DNA from 4 places in the Lysinibacillus sp. G1-3 genome. Region 4 is predicted to be linked to each of the others. Evidence: riboswitches for the same ligand, from Rfam matches in the RefSeq annotation. Region 4 holds a riboswitch; each other region holds the start of a gene.
The links. Region 4 has a riboswitch for S-adenosylmethionine ahead of ACVYAD_RS20550 (O-acetylhomoserine aminocarboxypropyltransferase/cysteine synthase family protein). Riboswitches for the same ligand answer to the same signal wherever they lie in the genome.
Positions count from the first base shown of each region.

Region 1: linked by a shared signal. The riboswitch ahead of ACVYAD_RS16545 (Na+/H+ antiporter NhaC family protein) and the one ahead of ACVYAD_RS20550 (O-acetylhomoserine aminocarboxypropyltransferase/cysteine synthase family protein) in region 4 are both predicted to bind S-adenosylmethionine.
Region 2: linked by a shared signal. The riboswitch ahead of metK (methionine adenosyltransferase) and the one ahead of ACVYAD_RS20550 (O-acetylhomoserine aminocarboxypropyltransferase/cysteine synthase family protein) in region 4 are both predicted to bind S-adenosylmethionine.
Region 3: linked by a shared signal. The riboswitch ahead of ACVYAD_RS24110 (bifunctional homocysteine S-methyltransferase/methylenetetrahydrofolate reductase) and the one ahead of ACVYAD_RS20550 (O-acetylhomoserine aminocarboxypropyltransferase/cysteine synthase family protein) in region 4 are both predicted to bind S-adenosylmethionine.

Region 1 is NZ_JBWHYQ010000015.1:28,013-35,685, forward strand. Features, by position in the region: gene ACVYAD_RS16530 (hypothetical protein) at 1-645, shown strand, start outside; gene ACVYAD_RS16535 (AAA domain-containing protein) at 973-2,403, shown strand; gene ACVYAD_RS16540 (DEAD/DEAH box helicase) at 2,643-3,980, shown strand; gene ACVYAD_RS16545 (Na+/H+ antiporter NhaC family protein) at 4,109-5,392, opposite strand; SAM riboswitch class I at 5,497-5,604, opposite strand; gene ACVYAD_RS16550 (protein NO VEIN domain-containing protein) at 5,890-6,954, shown strand; gene ACVYAD_RS16555 (non-ribosomal peptide synthetase) at 7,287-7,673, opposite strand, start outside.
Region 2 is NZ_JBWHYQ010000014.1:143,008-150,680, reverse strand. Features, by position in the region: gene pckA (phosphoenolpyruvate carboxykinase (ATP)) at 1-1,411, opposite strand, end outside; SAM riboswitch class I at 2,215-2,332, shown strand; gene metK (methionine adenosyltransferase) at 2,631-3,827, shown strand; gene ACVYAD_RS16280 (gamma carbonic anhydrase) at 4,258-4,779, opposite strand; gene ACVYAD_RS16275 (alpha/beta hydrolase) at 4,916-5,722, shown strand; gene ACVYAD_RS16270 (alanine/glycine:cation symporter family protein) at 5,849-7,357, shown strand.
Region 3 is NZ_JBWHYQ010000032.1:29,434-37,106, forward strand. Features, by position in the region: gene metH (methionine synthase) at 1-983, opposite strand, end outside; gene ACVYAD_RS24110 (bifunctional homocysteine S-methyltransferase/methylenetetrahydrofolate reductase) at 976-2,823, opposite strand; SAM riboswitch class I at 2,920-3,019, opposite strand; gene ACVYAD_RS24115 (protoporphyrinogen oxidase) at 3,145-4,533, opposite strand; gene ACVYAD_RS24120 (protoglobin domain-containing protein) at 4,814-6,103, opposite strand; gene ACVYAD_RS24125 (SEL1-like repeat protein) at 6,700-7,673, opposite strand, start outside.
Region 4 is NZ_JBWHYQ010000021.1:88,507-96,179, reverse strand. Features, by position in the region: gene ACVYAD_RS20560 (DASS family sodium-coupled anion symporter) at 1-1,011, opposite strand, end outside; gene ACVYAD_RS20555 (glycerol-3-phosphate acyltransferase) at 1,193-1,825, opposite strand; SAM riboswitch class I at 2,122-2,235, shown strand; gene ACVYAD_RS20550 (O-acetylhomoserine aminocarboxypropyltransferase/cysteine synthase family protein) at 2,353-3,654, shown strand; gene ACVYAD_RS20545 (hypothetical protein) at 3,978-4,364, shown strand; gene ACVYAD_RS20540 (homoserine dehydrogenase) at 5,057-6,043, shown strand; gene ACVYAD_RS20535 (MerR family transcriptional regulator) at 6,098-6,328, opposite strand; gene ACVYAD_RS20530 (response regulator transcription factor) at 6,710-7,402, shown strand; gene ACVYAD_RS20525 (hypothetical protein) at 7,380-7,535, shown strand; gene ACVYAD_RS20520 (sensor histidine kinase) at 7,551-7,673, shown strand, end outside.

The DNA of each region.
Region 1 (7,673 bases), on a different contig from region 4:
GAATTCGATAGATTACCTATTAGAAGGGGTACTTTTAGTGAAGATGGGATAAGTGTCGATATTAGTTACCAACGTAGACAAAATGCTTTGAAGGATGCTTTCAAAGTAATGAATATGACCGAAGAGCAATTGGAAGAACAAAGAAGTAGGAAGCGAAAAACAAAGTTGAACAAAAAAAGCCCTGTGACACAAGGGAAATTAGAAACAACAAGAGTGAACTCAACTTTAGTTGGTGGAGAAGCTATTGAAGGGCTAGAGGGCTTTAGAGGAAGAAACCTTGTGAAGAGATATATTGATAATATATCGTTATCTGATATTGGGGAAATTAGATTGGTAATGGGGGAATTAGTAAATGTTGAATTAGTAGATGAAGTTGCTAATTTATATGTTGAACGTAATGGTAGTCAAATCAAAGTGGTTTTTGAAGAGGCTTTCATTGCTGAACCTAGTAATAATCGCTACTTAAATAATTTTTCGCTTATTGTAAGATATTTAGAACAATATGAAGATATTCAATTCGGAGGAATAGGGGAGATAAGAAAAAATAAAAGAACAGACGAGTTGGAGCTAGTTGTATATAGCGGAACTGATTTCAAAATAGATCAAGATGATATGTTATACCTCGGGAATGTATTAGAGAAATAAAATCAAATTCACTTAAAGAAGCAAAACAAACTTGCTTCTTTTTTTATGTGCGCTGTGCATGCGCTTACCCGAGGAGGTCTGATGGAAACACAAAGTACACTTTGTATAACCTACTTAGCGATAGGTAGCTGAAGCATCAGAAGTCAGCAGAGGTCATAATGTACCGTTTGTCTCTATAATGAACTGGAAGGATCGAACCATGAAGAAGTGCGGAATAGACTCGAGTTTACTTGTTTGATGAAGCAGACAATTACAGATAATTAGAAATTGGAATTTTAAAGAATATAATGATGAGTAAAGATAAAACAATGAAGGAAGGTGTATTTTATGGAGGATATAAAAAAAATATTAGATTATTGGTATAGTCTTGAATATTTTTCTCCTTTTTGGCCAGAAAAAAATACGAGAACTAGATATTTAAATCAAAAAAGTCGTAGTGTTGAATGGTTACAAAACCCCAATACGAAAAATTCATATGATGTGTATCTAGGGAGAGTTAACTCACAAGTTTTAATAGAAGAAATGTTAAAAGTAATTGGGAAGAGCGATGATTTAATTGAAAAGGACAATTCCTTAAGCTGTTTGTGTGCCTTAAAAATATCATCGACAGGTTATTATGTCGATGGGTCTTTTACGTTGTCTACTTTCGTTTGGGCAATGTCGAAAATTATTATTGAACAGGATTTAAAAGTAGATTTGAAAAATGAAAAAATTAATGAACTAAATGGAAGTGTAAATACATATTTAGTTTCCTTAAATAAAAAGCTTGATTATGAAGATTTAGAACAATTATTTGTGTTTCTATTACGAAAGTTGAGTATAGTACATCTTGTTTCATCTTTTAGTGCTGTTATAAATAAAAAAATTGAGAAAAAAGAGTTAGAAGAAAGTACCGACACTAGCACAGATATGATGAGTAGTTTCTATATATCTGATATTGATATGATCAGAAATAAAATTACTACTACGGATAGAATTACTCAGTATATTAATGCATTGAACGATAAAACAAATACCAAAATTGAAATTGATCATGATATAACTCATATGAAAAAATGGCTCTCGATCGAAAATTATCCATTAGGGAAATGGCCTTCTGAGCACAGTCCAAGTTTAATGCAGCAATTAGCTATTAATTTAGCAATTTCGGATAATGCCCATGAAAGTAATGTTTTTTCGGTAAATGGTCCACCTGGGACTGGGAAAACGACTTTATTAAAAGAAATTATTGCTCACAGTATTGTTGAAAGAGCATTGTATTTAAGCAATTACAATAAACCTGAAGAAGCTTTTAAAAAACAATTATTTAATAATCCTCCAAATGAGTTTTCGAAACATTTTTATGCCATTGATACAAAATTAAAAAAATATGGAATTATTGTTGCTTCTAATAACAATGCAGCTGTTGAAAATATTTCAACAGAGCTTCCACTGGCAAAGGATGTGAAAAAATCGAACACATCTCTTTTCAATATTGATATCCAGGAAGAAATTTATTTTACTGACATTATAAATTCAATAATGAAAGAAAAAAGTTGGGGATTAATTTCTGCGCGTTTAGGAAAAAAATCGAACATTAATGAGCTTAGTAAAGCAATTTGGTTTAATAAAGACATTAAAAACTTGCAACAGTTATTTAAGGAACAAGCTCCGAATTGGCAAGAAGCGAGAACAAAATTTAAAAATAAGTATAATGAATTAATTGTACATCGTAAGTCTATTGAAGATGCCATTAAAGAAGTTGAAAAGCACAAATAGAGCATACGTTACTAGAAAATGAACATGCATTAAATCAAAAAAAGCAAGACATTACTCAAAGTGAAGAGAAATTAAAAGTATTAAATGAAAATGAGCAAAATCTATATAATAGGTTACCTTGGCATAAAAAGATTTTTTCATTCTTATTTAAAAATGATTCACTATTTATTGAACTAAAAAATACTAAAGAAAAAATAATTGAAACGACAATTACGCATACAAGATTAAAAGAAGGATTCGTGGAATTACAAGCTCTATTAAATAGTTGTAAAATATCTTATCAAAAAACGAAAGATAATTTACAAAATAAATTAAATCAATTCAAAAAAAGTTCTGAAACAATACAACAACATAAGAAACGTTTCGGAAATAATTTTGCAGGAGACGAATTTTGGGAAAACATTCAAACTAATGAGAAATCACAATTAGCAGCTCCATGGACAGATAAAGAATTCGATATATTACGTGAGGAATTATTTTGTTATGCGTTAATGCTTCAAAAAGCATTTGTATTAAATTCTAAGGAAACTAGGCAAAATTTGAGTTGTCTTGTGAATATGTGGAAGGGGGTATTCACGGAGAAGGATAAAAATTTAGCATATGGACATTTATTAAATACATTATTTTTAGTTGTGCCAGTTGTTTCGACAACGTTTGCCTCGATTTCTACATTTTTAAATCATATTGATAAGAATGAATTAGGTACTTTAATTATAGATGAAGCAGGTCAAGCTACGCCATACTCGGCTTTAGGTGCCATTTGGCGTACGAATAAAGCTATAATTGTTGGAGACCCTTTGCAAGTGGAACCAGTAGTTACTGTCCCTAAAGAATTAATAAAGAGATTAGCGGATGACTTTAATATAAGTTCTGAATATCAATCATCCGAGCTTTCTGTACAGTTGTTTGCAGACAACTTAAATAAATTTGGCGGTTACAGAGAATATTTAAACGATAAAATTTGGTTAGGGTGTCCGCTTGTTATTCATAGGCGATGTTTAGATCCGATGTTTTCGATTTCAAATAATATTGCTTATAATGGTCGTATGTTTAAACAAACCTTAGGACCCAAAGAAGATTTGTTATTATTGCTTGAAAAATCTACATGGATTGATGTAAAAGGAGTCGAAGTAGGAGGTAAAGATCATTTTGTTGCTGAACAAGGAGAAATTGTGTCAGACATGGTGATGAAAGCTATTATACTTCAAAAAGGATTACCGAATTTATATATTATTAGTCCATTTAAATCGGTTGTGTCGAGCATTAAAAGAAACCTAAAGTTGATGTTGAAAAGTAATCTTAGAGAGCTAAACTTTGAAATGATTGAAGAATGGGTAGATCGAAGTTGTGGTACTGTTCATACTTTTCAAGGTAAAGAAGCTAACGAAGTCATTTTTGTTCTTGGTTGCGATGCAAAAAATGGCATAAGGGCTGCAAATTGGGTAGGTTTGAAACCTAATATTCTAAATGTGGCTGTAACTAGAGCAAAATATCGATTAGTCATTATTGGCGATGTGGATTTATGGAGCAAAGTACCTTATGTTGATGATGCAATAAAAGCGCTGAAGAATAACTAAAAAAATATTTATGAATAGCCTCAAATAAAAAATCCAATTGTTTTGATTAAATTCTTTTCAAAACAATTGGATTATTTCAAGATAATCAATATTTTTAAAGTTACATCGCCACTTTAAAGTGATAAAGTTTAGGCTTTCTTTGGTCTCGGGTATCCAATAAGGATAGCAATAGCCCCGCAAATCCCTATCAAAATCGGGTAGAAAGAATACTGCAGCATACTAACTGGCGATATTCCGGCTACGCTTGCGGCTGCTAGGAATTGGGCTCCGTACGGCAGAAGCCCTTGAGTTGTACAGGAGAAAATATCTAAAATACTTGCGGATTTTCTTGGCTCAATCCCATACTGGTCAGCAATATTTTTTGCAAGCGGGCCAGCAATTAAAATAGCAACTGTATTATTGGCCGTAGATAAATTAGTTAGGCCCACAAGGCCGGCAATCCCAAATTCGGCACCTTTTTTTGATTTAATTCTTCGTGTGGCAAGGTGAAGTAGGAAGTCAATTCCTCCGTTAAGCTTAATAATCTCCACCATTCCAGCTATTAAGATTGCAAGAAATGCCATTTCATACATGCCTGACATTCCTTCGCCAATCTTTTGGAAAAGGTCCATTAACTGATAGCTACCATCCGCTAAGCCAACAGCCCCGGCCAGAACAATTCCAAATGCAAGAACAAGGAAGACATTCATTCCAATTAGCGCAAAAATAATAACCAATACATAGGGAACAATTTTTACCCAACTATAGCTTAAATGCTCTACTTGTGCCGCGGTTTCGCCCATTGTGATAACTCCTAAAAAAATGCTTGTTGCAACAGCTGCCGGCAACACAATCCAAAAATTCACCTTAAATTTATCTTTCATTTGTACGCCTTGTGAACGAACGGCAGTAATGGTTGTATCTGAAATAAAGGATAAATTATCGCCAAACATCGATCCGCCAACAATCGCTGCCATTACTAAAGCCATGGAAAAGTCGGTATGCTCACTGATCCCAACTCCAATTGGCGCCAGTGCAACAATTGTTCCTACCGATGTACCCATTGATAGGGAGATAAAGCAAGCGATGATGAACAAGCCTACGACAAGCAGGTTTTGCGGAATGACTGACAAAGCAAAGTTAACAGTGGAATCCACTGCCCCCATGCCTTTTGCTACCTCTGAAAAGGCTCCAGCTAATAGAAAAATAACAACCATCAGCATGACATTTAAATTTCCAGCGCCTTTACAAAAAATATCAACCTTATTCGAAAACGATTCTTTTCGATTCATTGCCAGAGCCACAGCGCCCGAAATGGCAATGGCTACAATAACAGGGAATGCATAAAAATCACCTGTAATAACCCCTGAACCAATAAATAAAACTAAAAAAACAACAAATGGGATTAGCGCCCATGGATTTTCTTTCTTCATTGTTCTACCTCCAAAAATTAAAAATGGATACGTCTTTGTCCATTTTCCTCTAAAAAAGACCTCTTCTTGAAAACAAGAAGAGGTCTTATATCTATAAAACACTCCTCTTATCTATCAAGCCTTTGCTTGCTGGATTTGGCACAGTAACTTACTCACAAAGTTCCGCTGCCGAGATTTCATAGGGCCAGTCCCTCCATCTCTCTTGATAAGAAGAAAAACATATTATTTTTTGCACAATAATGAAATATTATAATAAAACATCTATATTTGCAACTTATTTTTAATCAATTTCAAAAAGGTCATCTGTTTTAGGCTGTTTCAGTAAATAAAGAGAAGCTTTTCGCGAAATTTAGTGTCTTTAATTTTTCAAAGCTAATATTATCCACCTAATAATGGATTTTTTTGACAATGTTATAATCGTGAATTATAGTAAAAATACAATATTTAAATAATATTAAAATTGAAATGGAACGTTTCTTGAAACTAAGGGTGAATATATGAGTAATTTTATTGTTATGCAAAATGCTACACACGAGGAAGAAATTATCGGGGGATATATGTGGTCCCCGCAAAAAAATAAAAGTGGAAATAGCAATCATGCGTACGAACGGATGGCTACAATTAAGGCTGGTAATAAAATTTACAGCTGTTATGATCAAGCGATTCGAGCGGTAGGTATAGCAACTTCAGATTGTTATATTGCAGAACAACCGCATGAGCTGCAGGAAAAAAATCTATGGTCAGATGAAGGTTATAAGGTGGATGTAGATTACACAATTTTAGAACATCCAATTATGATTAGAGATGTTTGGGGAGATATGGAATCTGATCGTCCGCAAAAATATTCAGCCTTTCAAGAAAATGGACGAGGAAATCAGGCTTATTTATTTCCTTGTCCTGAAGCTTGGGCTAGCTTGTTTGATAGTTTTCTTAATGAAGATATCCCTGAAGTAGAAGTAGAACTAATAGAAGATGGTGAAATTAACGAGGAAACGTTTGCTACTTCTAGTTACGAGCAAGGAGAGTCTAGAGTTAATAATAAGATAGCGGGCAGTACAAAGAAACGGGGTCGAGTGGTAAGTCAAGACCAGCTACAAAAAGACTTGAAAAAGCGTAAAAAAATTGGTGATATTGCAGAGCAAAAAGTATTTGAATATGTGAAAAAGAAAGTAATAGAAGTATTCGGTGAAAAATACGGAGATCAGGTAGAGCATGTAGCGCAAACACAAGGTGATGGATTAGGATACGATATTACAGCATTCGATTATTTACAACCACAGACTCCTCCAAAACCAATAAAAATTGAAGTGAAGGGTACAACATCAACAAGTACAAGCGCAGTCTATTCAATTACTTATCCTGAATTGGAAAAGTTCATTCTGTATAAGGATGAAATTTGGCTAGTACGGGTATATGGTGTAGGCAAGAATAGTAAGATGAAGATGGAAATAGATAATGACTTTAGTAGTTATAACTCTGTAAGTGATTTGTTGACACGAAAATATGCATATATTCCATCAACAATTGATGTATATGGCACTCGAGTGGAGAGCAATAAATGAATTATAAAACTAATAAAAGATAAAAAATGCTTTTATGTCAGAATCTGTGGAAGGTTTTGTCCGATTTTTAAATTCTATAAATTGAGGGTAACGTTCTAATACTTTCTGATTGATTTCTTTAACAGACGAATCTTGAAGAAAAGACAAATTTAAAAAACTCAATAGATATGGTAGGAACGACCAATACTATTGAGCTTTTTGTATTCAGCTTTTTAAACTTTAAAAGGTAGAGATTAAATTTCGTTAATCCCACGCTCTATTAATATGGCATAATCTTTAATAGAGGTTTTATACTATAATGAAGATTTTAACATTCCTGAAATTCTGTATACTTAGTCTAAAATAACTGCTAAATTATTTTTATCGACTTTACCATTTAACGTTAAAGGTAATTTATTTAATTCAACATAATAAGACGGTACCATAAAATCAGGCAAAAATTGCAGCAAGTATTCTTTTAATTCTATGGCAGAATTTTGCTCATTCATCACGATATAAGCCGTTAGATATTTATTTTTATTTTTATTTTCTCTTGCAATAACACAAGCCTCTTCAATGGAAGGATGTTGTAAAAGTTTTTCTTCAACTTCACCAGGCTCAGTTCTTCTCCCGCCAATTTTTATTTGATTATCAATTCTACCCAAAAATTCAATATTCCCATCAGGTGACCATCGTGCTAAATCACCACAAATATACATTTTCTCATTTTCTACGAATGG
Region 2 (7,673 bases), on a different contig from region 4:
TGTTTAAACCGAATACTGAATCTTGAATTGTTTCAACATCAGTTAATTTACCATCAATTGCAGCGCGCACCATTGTACGAGTGTAAGAAAGCTTCATACGGCTACCAGTACCATATTCGCCACCAGTCCAACCAGTGTTCACTAAGAATACTTGTGCACCGTGCTCGTCAATTTTTTGACCTAACATTTCAGCATAAACTGTTGCTGGAAGTGGAAGGAATGGAGAACCGAAGCAAGTAGAGAATACTGGTTCTGGCTCTGTTACACCACGTTCTGTACCAGCAAGTTTAGATGTGAAACCGCTTAGGAAGTGGTACATTGCTTGCTCTTTTGTTAATTTACTGATTGGAGGTAATACACCAAATGCATCAGCTGTTAAGAAGATGATTGTTTTTGGGTGACCAGCAACAGATGGATCAACAATATTTTCAATGTATTGAATTGGATAAGCTACACGTGTATTTTCTGTTAATGAACCGTCATCATAGTCACAAACACGAGTTTCTGGATCAACAGCTACGTTTTCTAAAACAGAACCGAAGCGAATTGCGTTGTAGATTTCTGGTTCTTTTTCAGCAGAAAGGTTAATTGTTTTTGCGTAGCAACCGCCCTCAATGTTGAATACACCGTTATCAGACCATCCGTGTTCATCGTCACCGATAAGCTTACGATCAGGATCTGCTGATAAAGTAGTTTTACCAGTACCAGATAAACCGAAGAATAATGCAACATCACCAGCTTCACCAACGTTTGCTGAGCAGTGCATTGAAAGGATGCCTTGTTGTGGTAATAAGTAGTTCATAATACCGAAAATAGACTTTTTGATTTCACCAGCGTATTCAGTACCACCGATTAGGATGATTTTCTTTTCAAGTGATACAATGATGAATGTTTCAGAAGCAGTGCCATCAACGGCAGGGTCTGCTTTGAAATTAGGAGCTGAGATAACTGTGAAGTCAGCAACATGAGAAGCTAATTCCTCTTTAGTTGGACGGATAAATAATTGATGAGCGAACAGATTGTGCCAAGCATATTCATTGATTACTTGAATGCTTAATTGAGAATCTTTGTCAGCACCAGCAAAGCCTTTGAATACGAATAATTCGTCCTGTTCTTTTAAATATTTTACTACTTTTACATATAAGTTATCGAACACTTCAGAAGAAATTGGTCGGTTAACTTTTCCCCAGTCAATTTTATCTTTTGTGCTCTCTTCTTCTACCGTATATTTATCTTTAGGTGAACGACCAGTGTATTTGCCAGTTTCTGCACGAACTGCGCCATCTACTGTTAACATAGCTTCACCACGAGAAGTAGCTTTTTCAGCTAATTGTGGTACTGAAAGTTGAACATTAATGTTACTGCCGCTTAATAATTCCTTCAGTTCGTTTGCAATTTCTACTGAATTCATCGATTAAATACCATCCTTTTTTATAGTATTCCCTTGAGTCTGAGGGAGATTTTCTTAATTTCAAAAATAGTATAACACAATTGCTTAAATAATCTATACTAATTCAGAAATTATTTTTCAGATTTTATTACTTTTCAAGAAAACGACAAAAAGTAAATTGATTCGTTTTGATAATGCTTTTTACCCTATTTATTATAAGTGATCAGTCAATCACTTTCGACACAGCAAAATTGTGTTCTAGAAGCTTTTGGCTTATATGAGGTTCGCACAGGATGTGAAGTTTTCAGCTTGTTTTTTATTAGTTGGAGCTTGTCTTCGATTGAAAAGGGGCTACAATCATTTTCATCCACCACATGTTCCGTAGCTGACGCTTTGCTTTCACTACAAAATGTGCTGTAAAGGGTTACACATATGTTAACACATGATGTGAGGTGGAGAGTAGGGATTATTTTGTTTGAATTTACAGGATAATACAAATGAGTTTCATAATAATGGTATAACTGTAGCTAACGCTTTGCTTTCGCTATAGATAAACAAAGCGTCCGGAATCGGTTTTGTGCTTATGCCTGTAGACGTTATTTTGCGAAAGCGCAGTGTTAACGTAGTGACAGCAATGTGTTTTTGTCTTTGCGACAGTGACAGCACGAGAGCCGACATGATTTTCGCTTTCGGTAATGCTACAGGACGTGGCGTTCTTACACTGAGTTTCCCTATTTTAGCGGGTGTTTGGGCACTCGCTGAAAGAAGTTAAAAATATTTGACAACGTTCGACCTTTTCCGTATTATGAGATATTGAACGGATACTCTTATCCCGAGCTGGTGGAGGGTCAGGCCCTGTGAAACCCGGCAACCTGCATGAACTATTTCACGACATGCGCTGGTGCCAACCTGATGCAAGGGAAACCCCTTGAACGATAAGAGTGAAAGGTTACGAAGTCATTATTCCTTTCCTCATGTAAAGTAAGCGTGAGAAAAGGATTTTTTTATTGTTAAAAACGAATGTAAAGGTAAGTATATAGTCCTTTCCTTATTATAATGACGGATCTTTCGAAAACCTCGTGTTAAAAGCAGTAGTTGTTTTTTATGCGAAAGCGTAGTGAAACGTAGCGACAGCGACAACTGCTTTAGAGTTCAATCTATAGGAGCGGGCTTGACATGGGTAATGAGTACCGTATTAATTCGCAAATATTATTTGTAAAAGTAATTGGAGGAAAACCAAATGACAAAACGTCGACTGTTTACATCAGAAAGTGTAACAGAAGGACATCCAGACAAAATTTGTGATCAAATCTCGGATGCCATTTTAGATGCTATTTTAGCAGAAGATCCAAACGCACGTGTAGCGTGTGAAACAACAGTAACTACTGGTTTAGTATTAGTAGCAGGAGAAATTACTACGTCTACTTATGTAGACATTAAAGGTATCGTTCGTGATACTGTAGCAGAAATCGGTTATACACGTGGGAAATATGGCTTTGATGCTGAAAATCTAGCAGTACTTGTTGCTATTGGTGAACAATCACCTGATATTGCTCAAGGTGTTGACCAAGCATTAGAGGCACGTGAAGGCTCTATGACAGACGCTGACATTGAAGCAATTGGCGCAGGTGACCAAGGCTTAATGTTCGGTTATGCATGTAACGAAACACCAGAGCTTATGCCGTTACCAATTAGTTTAGCGCATAAATTGGCTCGTCGTTTAACGGAAGTACGTAAATCTGGTGAACTAGGTTATTTACGTCCAGATGGAAAAACACAAGTAACAATTGAGTATGATGAAAACAATGTACCAGTGCGAGTTGATACGATTGTCATTTCTACACAGCATGACGAAGAAGCTACACTTGAGCAAATTCAAGCAGACTTAAAAGAATTCGTTATTGCTCCAGTTGTTCCGAGTGAATTATTAGATGCCGAGACTAAATATTTCATCAACCCAACTGGCCGATTCGTAATTGGTGGTCCAAAAGGAGATGCTGGTCTAACTGGACGTAAAATCATCGTTGATACATACGGTGGCTATGCCCGTCATGGTGGTGGTGCTTTCTCTGGTAAGGATGCAACTAAGGTAGACCGTTCAGCGGCATATGCAGCCCGCTATGTGGCAAAAAATATCGTAGCAGCTGGTTTAGCAGATCGAGCTGAAGTACAACTAGCTTATGCTATTGGTGTTGCTCAACCTGTATCTATTGCTGTTGATACATTCGGGACAGGAAAAGTTACGGAAAGTGAAATTGTAAAATGGGTACGCGAGCTATTTGACCTACGCCCAGCAGGGATTATTAAAATGCTTAACCTTCGTCGCCCAATTTATAAGCAAACTGCAGCATATGGTCACTTCGGTCGTACAGACTTAAATGTACCTTGGGAACAAACGGACAAAGCAGACGCATTAAAAGAAAAAGCAGGTTTATAAACTATTCAGCTAAAGTAATAAAGTAGTTGGACAAATATTTTAAGATACTATTACAGAAAGGGGCTTAACATGCTATTGCCCCTTTCGTTGTTTTTAACTTCTTTCAGCGGGTGTCTAAACACCCGTTGAAAGAAGTTAAAGCCCCCGGTGGATGTCACGGAATCAGAAAAGAGTGCTTAGGGGATGTTAGCCTAAAACCATCGCATTCATGCGATAACGACTAACTGACCTACATCGGTAAAAGGGACATGTCCTGTGGCATTACCGAAATGACCGACATCGTGTCGGCCCTCACGCAGGCCTAAGCACAAAGCCGATTCCGGACGCAATTATGCCGAGGCATAATTGATCAAAAAATAAGCGACATATACAATCACGTGGGGATCGGTTGTCCAAGCAACGTGGAGCTGCTTTGATTTAGTTGAAAGAACTATTTATTTTTTGGTTGAAGAGATTTATAGTATTGGCCTTTTTCTACATATTCATGTATGATGCGTTCCATATCTTCTATATCTTCATCATTTAATTCTCTTACAACTTTTGCGGGACGCCCTAATGCTAAGCTATTTGGAGGAATGACTTTGCCTGGAGGAACAAGGCTACCCGCCCCAATAAATGCACCCTCTCCAATCTCCGCTCCGTCTAATATGATAGAGCCCATACCTATTAAGGCTTTCTTACGAATCGTACAGCTATGTAAAGTTACTTGATGTCCGACTGTTACCTCATCTTCGATAATTAGTGGATATTTAGGGCTTTGATGCAAGCAACAGAGGTCTTGAATACTAACTCTTTTTCCGATAATTGTCGGTGATACATCCCCTCGAATAACTGTGTTAAACCAAATAGTTGTTTCAGCACCTATTGTAACGTCACCAGTTATGGTCGCATAATCGGCAATAAATACAGATGGATCAATATTGGGTGTTTTACCTTTAAATGGATAGATCATGAGAATCGCCTCTTTTCTTTCTATGATGTAATATTATCGTATCAAATACGCAACTTGATGGAAATATTAAATTAAAATGAGCTAGATATTTCGTTATAATCATTGTGTAATTATTTTTTTAGGAGGACTATGTGAAATGTGGAAATGGGAAGCTGATGGACAAGCAAAGGCTGTGGTTGCAATTCTTCATGGTGCATATGAAAATCACCGCTGGTATGCATGGCTTATAGAAAAATTAAGATTGGAAGGCTTCCACATAGTCATGGGGGATTTACCTAATCATGGAGTGAATAAAGGATTTTCAAATGTTCACGATGAAGATTTTAAAGAATACAACAAATATACAAGGCATTTGATCGAGAATGCTTTTTCGTATAATCTACCTGTCTTTTTAATAGGACATGGGCTTGGTGCGACACTATTACTACATACCATGCAAAAACGAAAATATGAATGCGCAGGAATTATTTTAACTTCACCATGGCTTCATTTAAAGCTACTGCCAGGTAAATTATCAAATGCTTTAACTAGTTTAAGTGCCCTGACTGCAAATGTGAAGCTGACTCATGAAATTACTATAGAAACTTTAACGCGCAGTGTAGAAGGTAGAGATGAGATGAAGGATGAAGTTCCTTTTTCGTCAGTTGTTTCAGTGAAATGGTATCGAGAACTACAGCAAATGATGCGCAATTTAGTGTTATTGCCTAAGGCAGAATTCCCTAATAGACCTATGTTAGTGATGACAGCTGAAAAAGATAATATTACTGAAACTAAACAAACTCGTAATTGGCTTCATCTGCAGGACTTTACAGAGTTTCAATTTAAAGAATGGGCAAACAGTTATCATAATCTATTTCATGAAGTAGAGCGTGATGAGATTTTTGTTTATATACGTGATTTTATTAATAATGCTCTTCGAAACATTGGCTATATAATTAAGTAGTGAATGACCTCTCCAATTAACTAGAAAATTACTAACTTTTTGTTACTTGAATATAATGTTGTAATTTTCTGAAAAGTGTAATACTATAATGACCTAAAGTATTATTTTTCAAATTGGAGGGGTAAAATGGAAGCAATCGTTGGGAAAATGAATGAGATTTTATGGGGACCGTGGTTTATTTATGGCATTTTGTTAATTGGGCTCTTCTTTTCAATCATTACAAGGTTCCTACAAGTAAGACACATTAAAGATATGTTTGTTTTAATGTTTAAAGGCGAAAAATCGGAAAAGGGGATTTCATCTTTCCAAGCAATGTCTATTGCATTATCTGGTCGAGTAGGGACAGGTAATATTGCCGGTACAGCTACAGCAATCGGGATGGGGGGACCTGGTGCTGTTTTTTGGATGTGGGCAATCGCCTTTATTGGTGCGGCAACTGCTTATGTTGAGTCGACATTAGCTCAAATTTATAAAGAAGAGAAAGATACAGAATATCGTGGTGGGCCAGCTTTTTACATAGAAAAGGGAATGGGGCAAAAATGGTTTGCTGTCATTTTCGCTGTTGCTGCATTAGCTGCCATGTTAGTGTTGATGCCGGGTGTTCAATCAAATGCAATTGCGACAGCTGTTGAAAACGCTTTCTCTGTTGACACTTGGATTACAGGACTTATTATTGTTGTATTATTAGGTACTATTATTATCGGTGGGGTAAAATGGATTGCCAATGCTGCACAGGTCATTGTACCGTTTATGGCATTAGCATATATTCTTATGGCCATTGTCATTATCGCAATGAATATTAAAGAAGTACCAGCTGTATTTTCATTAATTTTTTCTAGTGCATTTGGTGCGCAAGAAATCTTCGGTGGTATTGTTGGCTCCGCTATTGCATGGGGGGTTAAACGTGGTATTTATTCAAATGAGGCAGGGCAAGGGACAGGTGCGCATCCGGCTGCTGCAGCAGAAGTATCACACCCTGCTAAACAAGGTATCGTGCAAGCGGCTTCTGTATACATTGATACATTATTAATTTGTTCAGCTACTGCATTTATGATTTTATTTACTGGCATGTACAATGTACAGGATGAAAAAGCTGCAGAAGGCACTGATTCATATGTTTATGTTGGTGATTTCAATAAAGGTGGATTAACTGGAGATGAGCAAGTAACATTTGCGAAAAGTATTAAAGAAGGTGCAGCATATACACAATATGCAGTTGACTCTTCATTACCAGGCTTTGGTGGACCATTCGTAGCGATCGCATTATTCTTCTTTGCTTTCACGACGATTATGGCATACTACTACATTGCCGAAACAAATGTGGCTTATTTATTCTCAGGAACTACAGAGAAGGTCGTCATTTGGCTAGCTAAATTTGCAATTTTAATTGCTGCGTTTTACGGTACTATACGTACTTCCGACCTTGCTTGGGCTATGGGGGATGTTGGATTAGGACTAATGGTTTGGATTAACGTTATAGCGATTTTAATTATTATGAAGCCTGCTATAGTTGCATTAAAGGACTATGAGAGACAGAAAAAAGAAGGAAAAGATCCTGTTTTTGATCCTCGTAAACTAGGAATTAAAGGTGCAGATTTCTGGATTGATTATAATGAAAAACGTAAAAATAAATAGATAATAAGATAGGAAGCTGTCTAATAGATTGAAAGATTCTATTAGATAGCTTTTTTGTTTTGTCTTTCCCGCGCTATCAGGGATATCCTCTTTTCTAAATTAAAAGGCACGATTCCAATGAGTTATCGGAATTGTGCCTTAAATAAATTATCAAGTGTGTTGATTAAACATTTTTATCTACTCAAATTACTTAGATGGCTCTGATTTCCGCTGCGGGCTACTCGCTTTGGTGCTGCCGCTACGCTTTCGCACAGATAAAACAATTGGTGCTGCCGCTGACGCTCGCCCGCAGGAAGCCTTGCTCAGCGCGAAAGCG
Region 3 (7,673 bases), on a different contig from region 4:
AATGGCTCGATACCAGAAACTACATGACCATGTGTGGCATCTGGTAATTGACGAGGCTTTTGGTCCTTTAGCACTTCTCGAATAGTAGCAATATGTGCTGGAGTTGTACCACAGCAGCCTCCTACAATATTTAACCACCCCTTTTCCGCAAAGCCTTTTAGCTTTTGTGACAGCGAATCAGGTGACTCATGGTAGCAGCCTTCCTCGTCAGGTAAGCCTGCATTCGGGTAACAGCTAATATAGCCTGTTGAAAGCTCTGCTAGTGAACGGATATGATCCGTCATAAACTCTGGTCCAGTTGCACAGTTTAAGCCAACTGATAATGGCTTAATATGCTCGATGGAAATGTAAAAAGCATCAATTGTTTGACCGGCCAATGTTGTTCCCATCGGTTCAATTGTTCCTGATATCATCACAGGTAGCTCTTTTTCAGTTGCCTTAAAAGCACGAGATACCCCTAATGTTCCTGCCTTAACATTCAACATATCCTGACTAGTTTCTAGCAACAGAACGTCAGCTCCGGCTTCGATTAATGCCTTGGCCTGAACATAGAAGTTTTCCTCTAATTCATCAAATGTAATACCACCTGTAACTGACAAGGTTTTTGTGGTTGGTCCCATAGCCCCCGCTACAAAACGTGGCCAATCGGATGTAGAAAACTCATCTACTACTTTGCGTGCAATTTCCACAGCACGTGTATTGATTTCTTCTGCCTTCGCACCAAGATCATATTCATTTAATACAAGTGGAGTACTTCCAAATGTATTTGTACAAATAATATCTGCTCCAGCTTCTAAATATTTTCTATGAACTTTTTCAAGCACATCTGGTCTAGTTAGCACGAGATTTTCATTACAGCCATCATATTCCTCGCCGCCAAAATCCTCTGGTGATAAATTTTCATTTTGTAGCATTGTACCCATTGCGCCATCAAGAATTAAAATTCGTTTCTCTAGTTGTTCTTCAATCAAGTGCTTAGCCATTTATACTTACCCCTTTTTTCTGTTCATCCAATTGCTCAATAAATTTCATCAATTCTAGTGTCATGTCATAGCGTAAAAATGGTGTGATGAGGTAAATACCATTGAAATATTCCGCTGCTACTTCTACTAATTCCTTGGCAATTGCAATCCCTTCTAGTGTTGCGCGTTCTTTATCATCGCCACATGCCTTCATACGGGCTAACACATCATCGGATAGTTTGATGCCTGGCACTTCATGATGTAAAAACTCCGCACTTTTATAGCTCGTTACTGGCATAATACCTATATAAATTGGTGTTTCTAAATGCTTTGTCGCCTCGTATATTTCCACGATTTTTTCCTTTGTATAAACAGGCTGCGAAATAAAATAATCTGCCCCATATTCAATTTTCTTCTCTAATCGAGATACCGCGCGATCTAGTACACGTACATTAGGATTAAAGGCAGCCGCTACAGAGAAATTCGCCTTTTTACGAAGTGGTTTCCCCGAGAACGATACACCTTCATTTAACTGTTTTATTAATTGGATTAGCTCCATTGAAGATACGTCATAAACGCTTGTGGCCCCTGGGAAATCGCCCACCTTCGTCGGATCTCCAGTCACTGCTAAAATATCGTGAATACCTAGTGCATTTAATCCCATTAAATGTGATTGAAGTCCAATTAAATTACGATCTCGGCATGTTATATGAGTTAACGGTCGTACCCCGTGTGTTTCTTTCAGTAAGGCACCCATTGCGACATTACTAATCCTTGGAGAAGCAAGTGAATTATCTGCCATCATGACTACATCTGCGCCCGCCTCATATATTTTTCTTGCTCCCGCAATAAAGCCTTCAATTTCTAAATGTCTTGGTGTATCTAATTCCACTATAACTGAGCGTTCTCGTTTTACTTTTACATGTAATGGTTCGTAATTTGCTGGCTCAGCCTCACGGACAATCTCTACTTTTTCTGGCTTTGCATACTTTTCTTCGACTGGAGATAACTCCTCTAAGTACTTTTTCGCTGCAGCAATATGCTTTGGTGTCGTACCACAGCAACCACCAATTAAACGTACCCCCTGATCACGAAGCTCTACAGCTGCTCGACCAAAATAATCTGCCTCCGACTCATAAACGACACGGCCATCCTCTACATCAAGAAGAGAAGCATTCGGATACGCTGACATAAATGCTTTCTTAGGAAGCTCCACACCTTCAAATGCTTGTATTGTATGGTGAGGACCTAAGCGACAGTTAACACCTACGAGATCAGCACCTAGCGCTTCAAGTTCATGTAAAGCGTTATTTAAGCTCATTCCATTTTGTAAAATTCCTGGTTCGTGCATAGAAACTTGAGCAATAATCGGTAATTTCGTTTTAGCTCGTAGCATTGCTAAAGTCGCTGTTAACTCTTCAAAATCATAATATGTCTCAAGTAAAAGGCCATCTGGATTTCCTGCAAGTAAAACGGTTGCCTGCTCATCAATTGTTGCTAAAATTCCCTCTAACGTTGCGTCGCTTTTTCGAATACCACGGATTCCCCCAATAGTACCTAAGACAAATTGTCCACCATCTGCCGCTGCTCGTTTTGCAATCGTTATAGCAGCTTCATTAAACTGCTGCACACGAGATTCTAATCCATAGCGGGCTAATTTTATGGCATTAGCTCCGTAAGTGTTCGTTTGAATAATATCGGCACCTGCCGCTATATACTCTCTATGAATCTTTTCAATTAATTCAGGTCTTTGTATATTCATTTCCTCGTGGCAATACTCCAAGCCATAGCCATATAAAACTGTACCAATTGCACCATCTGCTGTAAGAACATGCGTTTTTAACCTTTCAAGCAATCCCATAAAACTAGCCTCTCTTCCTTTATTTATAAAAATTAAAATGCAAAAAGCCTTCTTTTACATAAAAAGAAGGCTTTAACGTTTCGTCATTGTTTTTCCTTCTCATCTTCGACACTACGGTCCTCTGGATTTAGCACCTGACAATAAGTTGGTTGCTGAAGCTTCATAGGGCCAGTCCCTCAGCTTCTCTTGATAAGAATGTTGTATGAATTTTTTAAATAATTAAAAGAATCATATCGTTTACGAACGATTGAGTCAAGACTATTTCACAGAACAGAGGTAAAATCTCACGAAAAATACCATATTTTGATTTAAATCAAACAATTACGATAGTTTTTCAGCAAGCTCCTCACCAATTTTTTTACCATTTTGAATACACGCACCTATGCCCACTCCGAAATAAGAGCAACCCGCTATTGATAAATTCGGATAGTTTTTCTCAAGCTCTTGTACGAGACCTTGCAACGCTTCACGATGTGCCAAATCATACTTTGGCATTTGGTCGATCCATTTTGTCACGTCCACAATTGTTGGAGTTTCCTCAATCCCCAAGCTTTTTCTTACATCCTCTAGAGCAACCGCTGCTAACTCTTCATCTGACATCAAACGCAATCTCTCATACTCAGGGTTAATGCTCTTATAAAAAAGTCGTACAAGTAATTTTCCTTCTGCTGACGTGTGTTTCCACTTGCGACTTGTCCACGTTGCTGCATTACAAATAACATCCGAATTATGTGACACAATATAGCCTGTTCCATCCGCGGGTAATCTATTATCTGGTACATCAAACCCTAAGTAAATCGTAATGGCGGATGCAGTATTGAATTGTTCAAAATAGCCGTTCAAAGATTCATCCTGCAATAAGCTTTGTACCGCTTCATTTGGCAGTGCCATGACAACATGATTTGCTTCAATTATTTTACCGTTTGCTAATGTAACGGAGTACTGATTCTCCTGCTTTTTAACACTTATAGTGGCAATCCCTTTTATAATTTCTACATCCGTTAATGTTTCTTCAAGTCGATCAATTAATGACGATAAACCATTTTTAAATGAAATAAATTTTTTATTGGCGGCTTTCAAAAATTGTTCCCTGTTTGCATCAAAGCCTTTAATAATACTACCGTAATCGTTTTTGTAATCGATTAAATACGGTAAAGTGGAAGCAATTGAAAGTTGATTTAAATCTCCCGAGTATACACCTGCAAGTACGGGCGCTATTTGGTTTTGAACAAGCTCCTCACCTAAATAGTACGTTAAAAATTCCCCAATCGAACTTTCCTTTGTAAACTCTTCATTTGGCATGGTTAAATCCTTTAATGCTTCTTTTTTACCTTTCTCTGATACAAGCGTGCTTTCCTCTAGAGATTGTAAGCTCATAGGAATACCAAACGTTGAATCTGCTGGGATAGCATGTAGCTCATTATTTGTGAAAATATACGAAACACCCGTTTCGTTATACACAAGATTTTGTTCAAAATTAAGTTCTTCTACTAACTCCATAACACCTTTATGACGCGCTACTATAGAATCTGCTCCTGTTTCCATGATAAAGCCTTGTTCATATGCAGAGTGAAGCTTACCACCAAGGTATGTATTTTTTTCAACGAGTACAAGCTTTACATTTAAGTTTTTCTCCTGAACTTGACGTTGTAAATAATGCATCGTACACAAACCCGTAATTCCGCCACCTAATACAACTACTGTTTTCATATTAACCGCCCCTATTTTTAGTTCTTTATTTCAGTATAAACTTTTTTTATCGAAAATTACGTTAAACCCTTTACAAATTTAGCAAAAATGGAGCTATCCAGCGCATAGGATAGCTCCATTCTTTTCTATGTTCAATTAGTATATATTGAATTTAACAGCATATTTTCACCGGTATTTTTATCTACCTAGCGGATCGTATATATTAACAGTTGATATAGTGTTATTATACACTACAGTGTAAAGCATCTTTATTTTTCTTTGTCTCTTGCTTTTCACTTCATTAATTTAAATTTTGTGCAAAGCTAGCTAGTTCTTCAGCGGAATTTTTCACTTCATTAAAAGCAATACCTAATTGACTTAGTACTTCTACTATTGCTTGTACTTCTTTTTCCATCTGTCCATTTTGTTCTTTGGCTTCGGTCATAGCGTCCAATATATTAGTAAATTGGCCTTCCGTTTGAACCATGTTTTCCTCACCAGAAGTTACCTCTTCTTGAATATTACTAAGCGAGTGAACAAGTTTATCAGTCCGCTCATTCGTTTTATGTAATAAAGTCGCAACCGATGTGACAGATTCCTTTGTTTGAATCGATAGTTTTCTCACTTCATCTGCAACAACACTAAAGCCTTTACCCGCTTCTCCAGCGCGAGCCGCTTCTATTGCCGCATTTAAAGCTAACAAGTTCGTTTGATTAGCAATATTTGTCACAACATTCATAATCGATTCCATTTCCCTTGACATATCTGCCAACTGTGTAATATTTTCCGCTATACCATCAAGCGAATTAATAATATTACTCATATTTTGCGATTGATTCTTTAATCGTTCACGACCTTCTAATGCCTGACTCTCAGCCATAGTCGACACTTGAAGTGATTTTTTTGCCAGTTGTTTAATTTCATCCGATTGTTCACTTAAGCGATGAAACGAGTTGTTTGTTTCCAATGATATTGTGGCAAGACCTTCCGAAGACGCTACGATTTTTTTCTCTATTACTTCTTTTCTACGTTCTATTTTTTCATGAAGCTGCTCAATGGTATGCTCAAAAGCCTCTAAAACTAACTGTTGCTCAAAATTAGATATTTTTGAGATAGCCCTAATTGTATTAAGTTGATCCATTGGATGATGAACATGTTCTTCAACTAAGTCAATAAATGATGCCGTTAAATCTTGAAAAGCACAAATATACCATTGTGTTTTAAGCCCGATATGTACATGTACTTTAGCAATTTTAACTCTTCTTTGATAAAAATCATCATCAATCGTACCATTAAACATTTCAATAATATGACGTCTTAAAGTAATTTTCAGCTTCTCTACAGAACTATGTTTATTAATAATATCTACTAGAGTACGTTCAGTTACAATCATTTCATAAAATCGATTAACAATGTTATCAATATTGCCTTCTACAAAAGGTTGAAAGGCTTTTAAATATTGTAAATCCCGCTCCGTCAATTTAAGCAAATCAATTTGCTTTTTTATTGAATTGCGATTCGCTATATCCATTTTTACAATGTATTGCTCTAAATCTAACGCCGTTGTCTTTCTCTGTTTTTGAAAAATCACACATTTACCCTCTTTCATGCCGTGTACTTTTAAAAGCTGAGAAAAATTTTATTCCATTCACTTAAAAATAAAAAAACATCACCATAACGTACAGTTGATTTCCATTCGGGCTAAGCGCCTTCCTGTGGAATTGTCATCCCTAACTTTTAGTGAGAACACCCTCAGTATTACTTATGACTCTGTCCCTTTGTTAAATCAACTAAAAATGGTAACTTTATAATTAGCTATCGCTACTAACTACCTTTCAAAATCCCTCATATACCTTATACATTTTATAAATAGCTGTCAATTTTTATAATTACATTTTTTTACATTAATTGAACAAAAAGTACCTGTTGTCTTACTTATTATCTAAAACAGCAAAAAAGCTACCACAATACTTTTGGGTAGCCAATTGACATCATCTCTGTTTTTTTTATGCTTATTTTTCCTTTGTTTTAGTTCGAGGTAATACCACTTTATTATATTGATATTTTAACGGCCAATCACAACTGATAATATATACCCATTAATAGCAACAGAACTAAAACTTAATATCTATATCAAAAGGGGTAATAATTGAATCTAAAAACCTATTACTTTTTAATAAAAAATACTTACTCCCCTTTCAATTCTTGCAGTAAAATTGCCGCTTCCGCACTTCCAGCATCTGCTGCAAAACCATACCATTTTATAGCCTCGTTAATATTTCTAGCTATTCCTTCCCCTTTATTGTATATGTGCCCTAGTTGTAATTTTGCTTCCGAATCACCTTGAAGGGCGGCCTGTTTAAACCAATGAATACCTTTTTCAATATTCCGTATACCTGTTAACCCTTGGCTCCAAATAAAGCCCAAATCATAAAAGGCATCGACATGATATTGCTTCGCTGCTCTTTCATACCAATATAATCCACGATTCACATCTTTCGGTTGCCCTAACCGACCCTCTAGATAGATTCCTCCAAGCCTATATTGTGCCTCAATATAGCCTACTTCAGCAGATTTTTTATAATAGCTACAAGCTTGCTCCTCATCTTTGTCGACTCCTAATCCCTGCTCGTATATAATTCCGAGTGTAAACATGGCCTCTGCCACACCATGTTGTGCGGCAAATTCGAACCACTTCTTCGCAAGTACCAAATTTTCTGGCACTCCCTCACCGTTAAAATACATATCCGCTAAATTATTCGCGGCATCCGGATGCCCTTGCTTTGCTGCAGCCTCGTACAGCGAAAAAGCCATGTTATAGTTTTCTTCTACACCTATACCTTCAAAGTGAAAATTACCTAGAGCATATTGTGCATCAGCATTATCTTGTGATGCTGCTAACTCGAACCACTTCACAGACTTTTCTGGTTGGAAATATGTCCCGTCGATAGCACTATAATAATCACCAAGTTGAAACTGTGCATCCGCATCCTGTTCCTCGATGGCATCTTTGTATAAGTCAATGATTACTTCATGATCAAGAACTTCTTCGTCAAATGCTTCAACTTGCTCATTTTGATGAATAAAATACCATTCCAATATATCAAGTACATCATCAACAACTTCAACGCAATTAGCTAACTTCTCCAATGAAGAAATTT
Region 4 (7,673 bases):
CGGTTCAACTTGTTTCCACGTATAGACCCCGATTTTGGGCATTAATAAAATGGCAATTGCAACGATTGTGACCGTTGTCGTATCGAATGGGTGGAGTTTGCCCTCAGCAGCCCAGAAAAATAGTAAAACGACAGATGTTATGATTAATCGAATTTCGGGAGCTTTTAGTGGGCCAAGTTCCGCAAGTTGTTTTTTGATTACTTCTCGGCCACCTTCGATATTGCTTGTTTCAGGCTTAATTAGTGTAATCATAATGAAAAATAGAGCTACTGACATGATGATGGAGAAGGGAGCCGCGTAAAGCAACCAAGCACCCCATGAAATATCCACACCAAATTGTTCTTTAATGAAATTTAAAGCGACCATATTTTGAGCTGCTGCCGTTTTAATACCGATATTCCAAATGGAGACAGCTTGCACAGAGGTAATGACAAGTAAAGCAGCAAGTCGACTATCGCGTGGTAAACCAAATGCCGCTACCATTCCGAGTAGAATTGGTACAACTGCGCCTGCACGTGCAGTAGCAGAAGGGACGAAGAATGCGAGTGCAATAGATACTAAAATAGCACCGAAGACAATGGCTTTCGTTTTTGTCCCTACTAGTGAAAGAATCCATAGTGCAAGACGTTTATGTAAATTGGTAATTTGCATGGCTGCCGCTAAGAAAAGAGCTGCGGCTACTAGTGCAACTGCTGAATTACTAAATCCGCTTAATGCTAATTTTAATGCATCTGATGTTCCTAGCTCTCTCGTTGGATCTTCCATTGACGGAGCTAATCCTAGTAAAACTGTAACTAGAGCAATAATCATGGCAGAGCTAACGGGATAGGATACTGCTTCTGTAACCCATAGGATGACCGCGAAAGCTAAAATAGCCAAAGCCCGTTGTCCAGCTACAGGTAAATCGCCGTTGTTCGGTAAAAAAGTTATGATGATTAGGGATGCGAAGGCTAATGCAATCCAGAGTGGCTTTAAATTACGTTTCGGTTTTGCTTGTTCAGAAGTAGACATACTTTCTCATCCTTTCTAGCATTTTCTATAACATCGACTAGTAAAATGCTTTATTAAGAAAGTAAATTGTCTATTTATTGTAAAAAAAGCTAGTGTGTTCAAATGCGCTCTAGTTATAGCGATAATGGGCAGTTACGAGAAAATCCGCGGTCATAGAAAAGACAAAAATATCCAAAAGATATTAGTTTTTCTTCTTGAATGCAGAGGTAACTTTAGGCTCAGTTCCTAGCATCAATCGTTTAATATTTTCGATATGCAAAATGATGGCTATACTAAAAAGAAATAAGGCTATAAACGTTGGGCCGACCCCAGGAATCCATAAATATGTGGCTGTACAAAAAACGAGATAAAATTCAAGTACACCGACAATTAAAAAGCTCGTCACGAAAGAAAAAATAACAAATAAAATGAGTGCAAATAAGCCAACTTTCCAATCAATCGCGAGTAATATCCCAATAATTGAAGCAGTTCCTTTGCCGCCATTGAAGCCCATATAAAATGGGAAATTATGACCTAGAATGACACCGGCTGCTACGATATAGATAAAGAGCCAAACTTGTACTTCAGTTAATTGTGTTATATCAGCAAGATAGACATGTGCACCGATTATAGCTGCAACACCTTTACCGATATCGATAAGTCCGACTAATATGCCGTATTTCCATCCAAGGGAAAGCGTGGCATTAGAGGCACCTGCATTACCAAAACCAGTCTTTTTTAAATCTACCCCAGATAAAAACTGAGCAACTTTAGAGCCATGAATGCAGCCAATCAAATAACCAACAAGAAGAAAAATGATAATGGCTTTTAACATTAAAGTCCTCCTTTCTAAATAATAAGCTCATCAATAAAAGCTAGGGATGTCATTTTAAAACGTGCCATTGTATATAAGTTGATTTCCGTTCCGACTGGACGCCCCCAGGAAAGCGCCCAGTTGGAACGGAAATCAACCCCAAGTTTTGATGATAAATCATTTATCATTAAAATAATGTATGCGTTCGTAATACGTAAAAAAGCAGACAGAAGTTTCGGAAAAAATAAAATTTTAGTGTTGACAGAGAAAATGTCTATGTTTATACTTTGTAACAACGATGGAAATTGAATCACATACTCTTATCAAGAGCGGCGGAGGGATAGGCCCTATGATGCCCGGCAACCAGTAAGTGACGAGCTTGCTAAGGTGCTAATTCCTACAGATTCTTACTTGGATCTGGCAGATAAGGGGAGGAAAACTTGCAACCGCAACCCTCTTCTTAGCTGAAGAGGGTTTTTGTTTTCTACTTAAAAAATCCTCCTCATCTCCGGTGCCATCGTAAAAAAATAACCATATGGAGGTATACAATGACAAATTTTAAACCAGAAACATTGCTGTTACACGGTGGCCAAGAGCCAGACCCGGTAACAGGATCTCGTACAGTACCCGTATATCGCTCAACGGCATTTGTTTTTAAAGACACTGCTCATGCGCAACGTCTTTTTGCCTTAGAGGAAGCTGGCAATATTTACACACGAATTACAAACCCAACTGTAGATGTTTTTGAAAAACGCGTCGCTTTATTAGAAGGCGGTACAGCAGCGGTAGCACTTTCATCTGGTGCAGCAGCTATTGCATTTTCAATTTTAAATCTAGCAGGGGCAGGTGATGAAATTGTTGCAGGTAGCTCTTTGTACGGAGGTACTTATAATTTATTCGCCAACACACTACCAAACTACGGTATTAAAACAATTTTTGTAGACGAAACAAATCCAGAAAATTTCCGAGCAGCTATTACAGATAAAACAAAAGCGGTGTTCGCTGAAATTTACGGTAACCCAAGTTTAAAAGTGCTAGACATCGAAGCAGTAGCGAATGTAGCACATGAAAACGGCTTACCATTAATTATTGATAGCACATTTGCTTCACCATATGGCTCTACACCAATTGATTTCGGTGCAGATATCGTTGTTCATTCCGCAACAAAATGGATTGGCGGCCATGGTACAACTTTAGGTGGCGTTGTTGTAGATGCAGGGAAGTTTGATTGGACTCGTGGACGCTTCCCAGGCTTTACAGAGCCAGATGCTTCTTATCACGGTTTGCGTTATGGTATTGACACAGCAGCGGCTGCATTTGCCACAAAACTGCGAGTGCAATTACTACGCGACTTTGGACCAACATTAAGTGCAGATGCAGCATTTAATTTATTACAAGGTTTAGAAACGCTTCATTTGCGTATTCCTAAACACAATGAAAATGCATTAGCGGTAGCTGAATATTTACGAAACCACCCATCTGTGGAATATGTAAATTACAATGGCTTAGAAGATTTCCCTACTCATGAGTTAGCTAAAAAGTATTTGAGAAATGGCTTCGGATCCGTGCTTACATTTGGTATTAAAGGTGGGCGTGAAGCAGGGCGTAAATTAATCGATAGTGTGAAATTATTCTCGCACGTAGCAAATGTAGGGGATGCGAAATCATTAATTATCCATCCAGCATCTACTACACATCAGCAACTATCAGCTGAGGAGCTAATCCAAACTGGCGTAACCGAGTCGCTCATTCGCTTATCCATCGGTTTAGAGGCAGTAGAGGACATTATTGCAGATTTAGAACAAGCTATTGAACAAGTAACAGCTATCCAGCAACAAGTAGAAGCCTAAATACTAAAAGACATTGACTAATGTTGTAGCGTTTACGTATTTTCCCATTCGATAGGCCTCATTTGGTAATGCGTAAAACGTTGCTACATCATCCGCTTGCCTCATTCGGTAAAGGTAACTGAAAATCTTTAAAAATAATACCTAGTAATTTGATAAGTATTGTTGACTTGTTTAATTCCTTGTTTTATACTAGGAAATAAGAAAAGCGTTCGACATTTAGTTTTCATAAGTGCTCCCCCACTTTTGAAATATATGAAGCGGAGTAGTTGCTAAGTCAGTAACTACTCTTATCTACCAATACTGATGATAAAGGAGTGTTTTAAATGGGAAATGTGTATAGTGCGCAAAACATTGCATCTTATCTTATTTATGAGTTAAATGAAGGTCATGTTTTTGTGAACAACATGTCCATTCAAAACATACTTGCATCAGTTGAGAGTAAATGGCAAGAGAACTTCGGACATTCAGCTTTTAAGGAAATTGTTTATGTCAAAGAAGAAGGCTATACAGTAAAAGAAGTTTTTGAAGCTTATGAAGGCTATGGAGCAAGTCATATCTCTCTACCAGCAACAGAGTATTACTTAAAATACGGCACGTTCCAATTAGTTGAACGTACGTATGCAATACCAAATTTTACGCTAGAGGAAATAAGACTGGTGCAACAAGCGTTAACACAATATCGTTATAAATTACTAGCAAAAGCTAGTTAAATCCCTCATATAATTATGCTCATTCTCTGCTGCTACAGAGAATGAGTTTTTTAATTAGATGTTGGAAGATATACTATTATAATTGAAAAAATTTTTATTAATATATTTCAAAAGAACAATTTTTATAAATGTATTTACATAAATATAATAGAAGAAAGACAATTATTTTTGGCTCATTACAAAAGCTGTGGATGACATTTGTTAAAATTAATACCAAGTATAAGTTGATTGGAGTGGAGGTTGGGCGCCCCCCAGGAAATCAACCCCACACAATTGTGATGATCCTTAGTTTTTATAAGAATCGTCAATATTTCTTCAATATTTTATAGATCAAGTGAAAAATCATATAATAAAAGGAATGAAAACGATTTCCTTTGCACTTCTAGGAGAAACAAATGTCCATCCTAGAAAGATTTTTCTTGTGAAATGTATGTATTTACGATACAATTTTCAATAAGTTAAATTTTGAATTATTTGAATTTGTGTGTTTCACAGACTGTATCTTCATTCAGAATATTTTTGTAGTGAGAGTGAAACACAATGACTAAATATCTGTCTGAAGACGAAGTGTTAAACACGGCAAACTGACCTGCTTTGTAAAGTCAGCGAACAATTCAAAATCTGTACGAATTAAGCTGAGACGAAATAAATATAATGAAACTGCGGAATGTAAGTTGGAGGGAATAACAGAAATGGCAACTATAAAGGCAGCTATATTAGGATTTGGAACGGTAGGTCAAGGAATTTACCATATATTAAACGAAAAGCGTGAAGAGCTTAAAAATAAATTAGGCATTGAGCTAGAAGTAGCAAAAATTTTAGTGACAGACGCCAGCCGTGAACGCGTACCAGGGACAGCACATTTAATGACAACTAGTATGGATGAAGTTTTAGCTGAACCAGGTATGCAGGTTGTTTTTGAGGCAATCGTGAATGAGGAGCCAGCATTTACTTACTTAAAGCGCGCTGTTGAACATAAATGTCATGTTATCACAGCTAATAAAGTAATGTTTGCAAAGCGAGGCTTAGAGCTACAGGACCTTGCAAAAGCAAACGGTGTATTTGTGGGCTTTGAGGCAACAACGGCTGGTGGTGTACCAGTTATTAAAACGATGAAAAACATTTTGCTTGTCAATGATGTTAGTCGTATTCAAGGTGTTTTAAATGGGACATCCAACTATATTTTAACGAAAATGCGTTCACAAGGCTGGTCGTTCGAAACTGCTTTAAAAGAGGCGCAAAATTTAGGCTATGCAGAGGCAGATCCATATAATGATATTTCTGGGCAGGACGCCTTTAAAAAATTAATGATTTTAAGTGCTTTAGCATTTGGTGAACAACCAGACTGGGCTGACGTCGAAGTAGTAGGTATTGATAGTATTTCGGCAGAGGAAGTAAAAGAAGCATGCGAAAAAGGCTTGCGTTACCGCCACGTTGCAGAGGTTGAGAAACTAGCGGATGGTAAAGTGGTCGCAAAGGTTGGCCCGCAATTAGTAGATAAAGAACATCCACTTTACCCCGTTGATGACGTCAATAATGCTGTGGCATTAGATACAAATTATATTGGCACTTTAACGCTAGTTGGACCTGGAGCAGGTATGTATCCAACAGCTAGTGTAATGGTAGAAGATTATGCCGAAATTATCGGTAAAAGAGCCGGGTTTGTCGTAACAATATAATAGATATGCCTATCATTCAACAATGCTCAACTTGTTTGAATGATAGGCATTTTTTTAATCCTCATCTTTAACATCAATATCCTCTGGAATAGGAGTATTCCGCCAAATTTCAATTTCCTCTTTAATACGATCTAGCTGCTCAAAATAAGTACTAAACTGCCCACTATTAATCAGTATTTGGTCCCCATCGTATACTGAACGAATACGGCCCTCGTAAACTAAGCGAAGTATTTGATCTTCTGGCATACTAAGGTCGATGGCTGTTTCTTCAATTGTTTTATACATAATTTCGCTCCTTTTGTTGTTTATATTATAACCTCCCGTTAAAAGAAAGCCTACTGTAGGTTAATAAATGAAAGAAAAAGGAAAATGGTAATTGTTTACTTTTTGATAAATCTGTATTATTAATGTTAATGGGCTGTGGGGACTAGTATTAACAATGTCTTTTTTTCTAATTAATTCGTCTAACAGGTACAACTATTATTTTTTATTGGGGGACAACCTTAGTTGATCCAAGCGACTAATCAAACGCCCCAACCGGAACGGAAAACAACTCACAAATTTGGTAATGAGATTCATTAAAATCTTAAGAATTTCTTCATTTTTATAATAACTGGTTTTTAAGATTTAAAAGGTACACTATTTATTGAGAGCGAGGTGTATATCATGACGAAACTAACAGTTCTTGTTACAGACGATGATCAAGATATTCGTGATGGTATTGAAATCTATTTAAAAAATGAAGGCTACAATGTTATTAAAGCTGCTGACGGCTTAGAGGCAATTGAAAAATTAGAAAACAATGAAGTACATTTAATTATTTTAGATATTATGATGCCGAATATGGATGGAATTACAGCGACGTTTAAAATTAGGGAAGAGCGCAATATTCCAATTATTATGCTTAGTGCAAAGGCAGAGGATGGCGACAAAATTCATGGTCTATCTGTAGGCGCAGATGATTACGTTACAAAGCCTTTTCATCCGTTAGAGCTATTGGCTCGTGTGAAATCTCAACTGCGACGTTATGTACAACTTGGGACGTACAATGAAGGAGCGGCAAAGGTGGAAATCGACGGTCTTGTATTAGATGAAGATGCAAAGGAAGTCAATTTAGAAGGCGAACCTGTTCGATTAACGCCAATCGAATATAAAATTACGGAATTACTAATGAAAAATGCAGGACGTGTATTTTCGATAGGAGAGATTTATGAACGTGTATGGAATGAGGAAGCGTACAATGCAGAAAATATTGTGGCTGTACACATTCGAAAAATACGTGAAAAAATCGAAGCAGATCCGAAAAATCCACGTTATTTAAAGGTGGTGTGGGGCGTTGGCTATAAAATGGAAAAATAAAGTAGAGCAGTATGTTACAATTGCAGGGTTTGTAGCAGGGGTTATTGGACTTATTTATTTTGGCGTGTATGCGTATCAGATAGTAACTGCCCACTCTCCGGGGATGTTACAATTGCTCGAGAGAATTTTTTAGAGAGGAGTTAAAAATATGGTGAAAAATTGGAAACCTCTTCTCGCTCTTATATGTTTAATCTGGGTGATATTCGGTATTGTCACGTTCTCAAAAGTGGGGTATCGATATATTGGAAAGTCTTATTTTCAATCTGAAAAT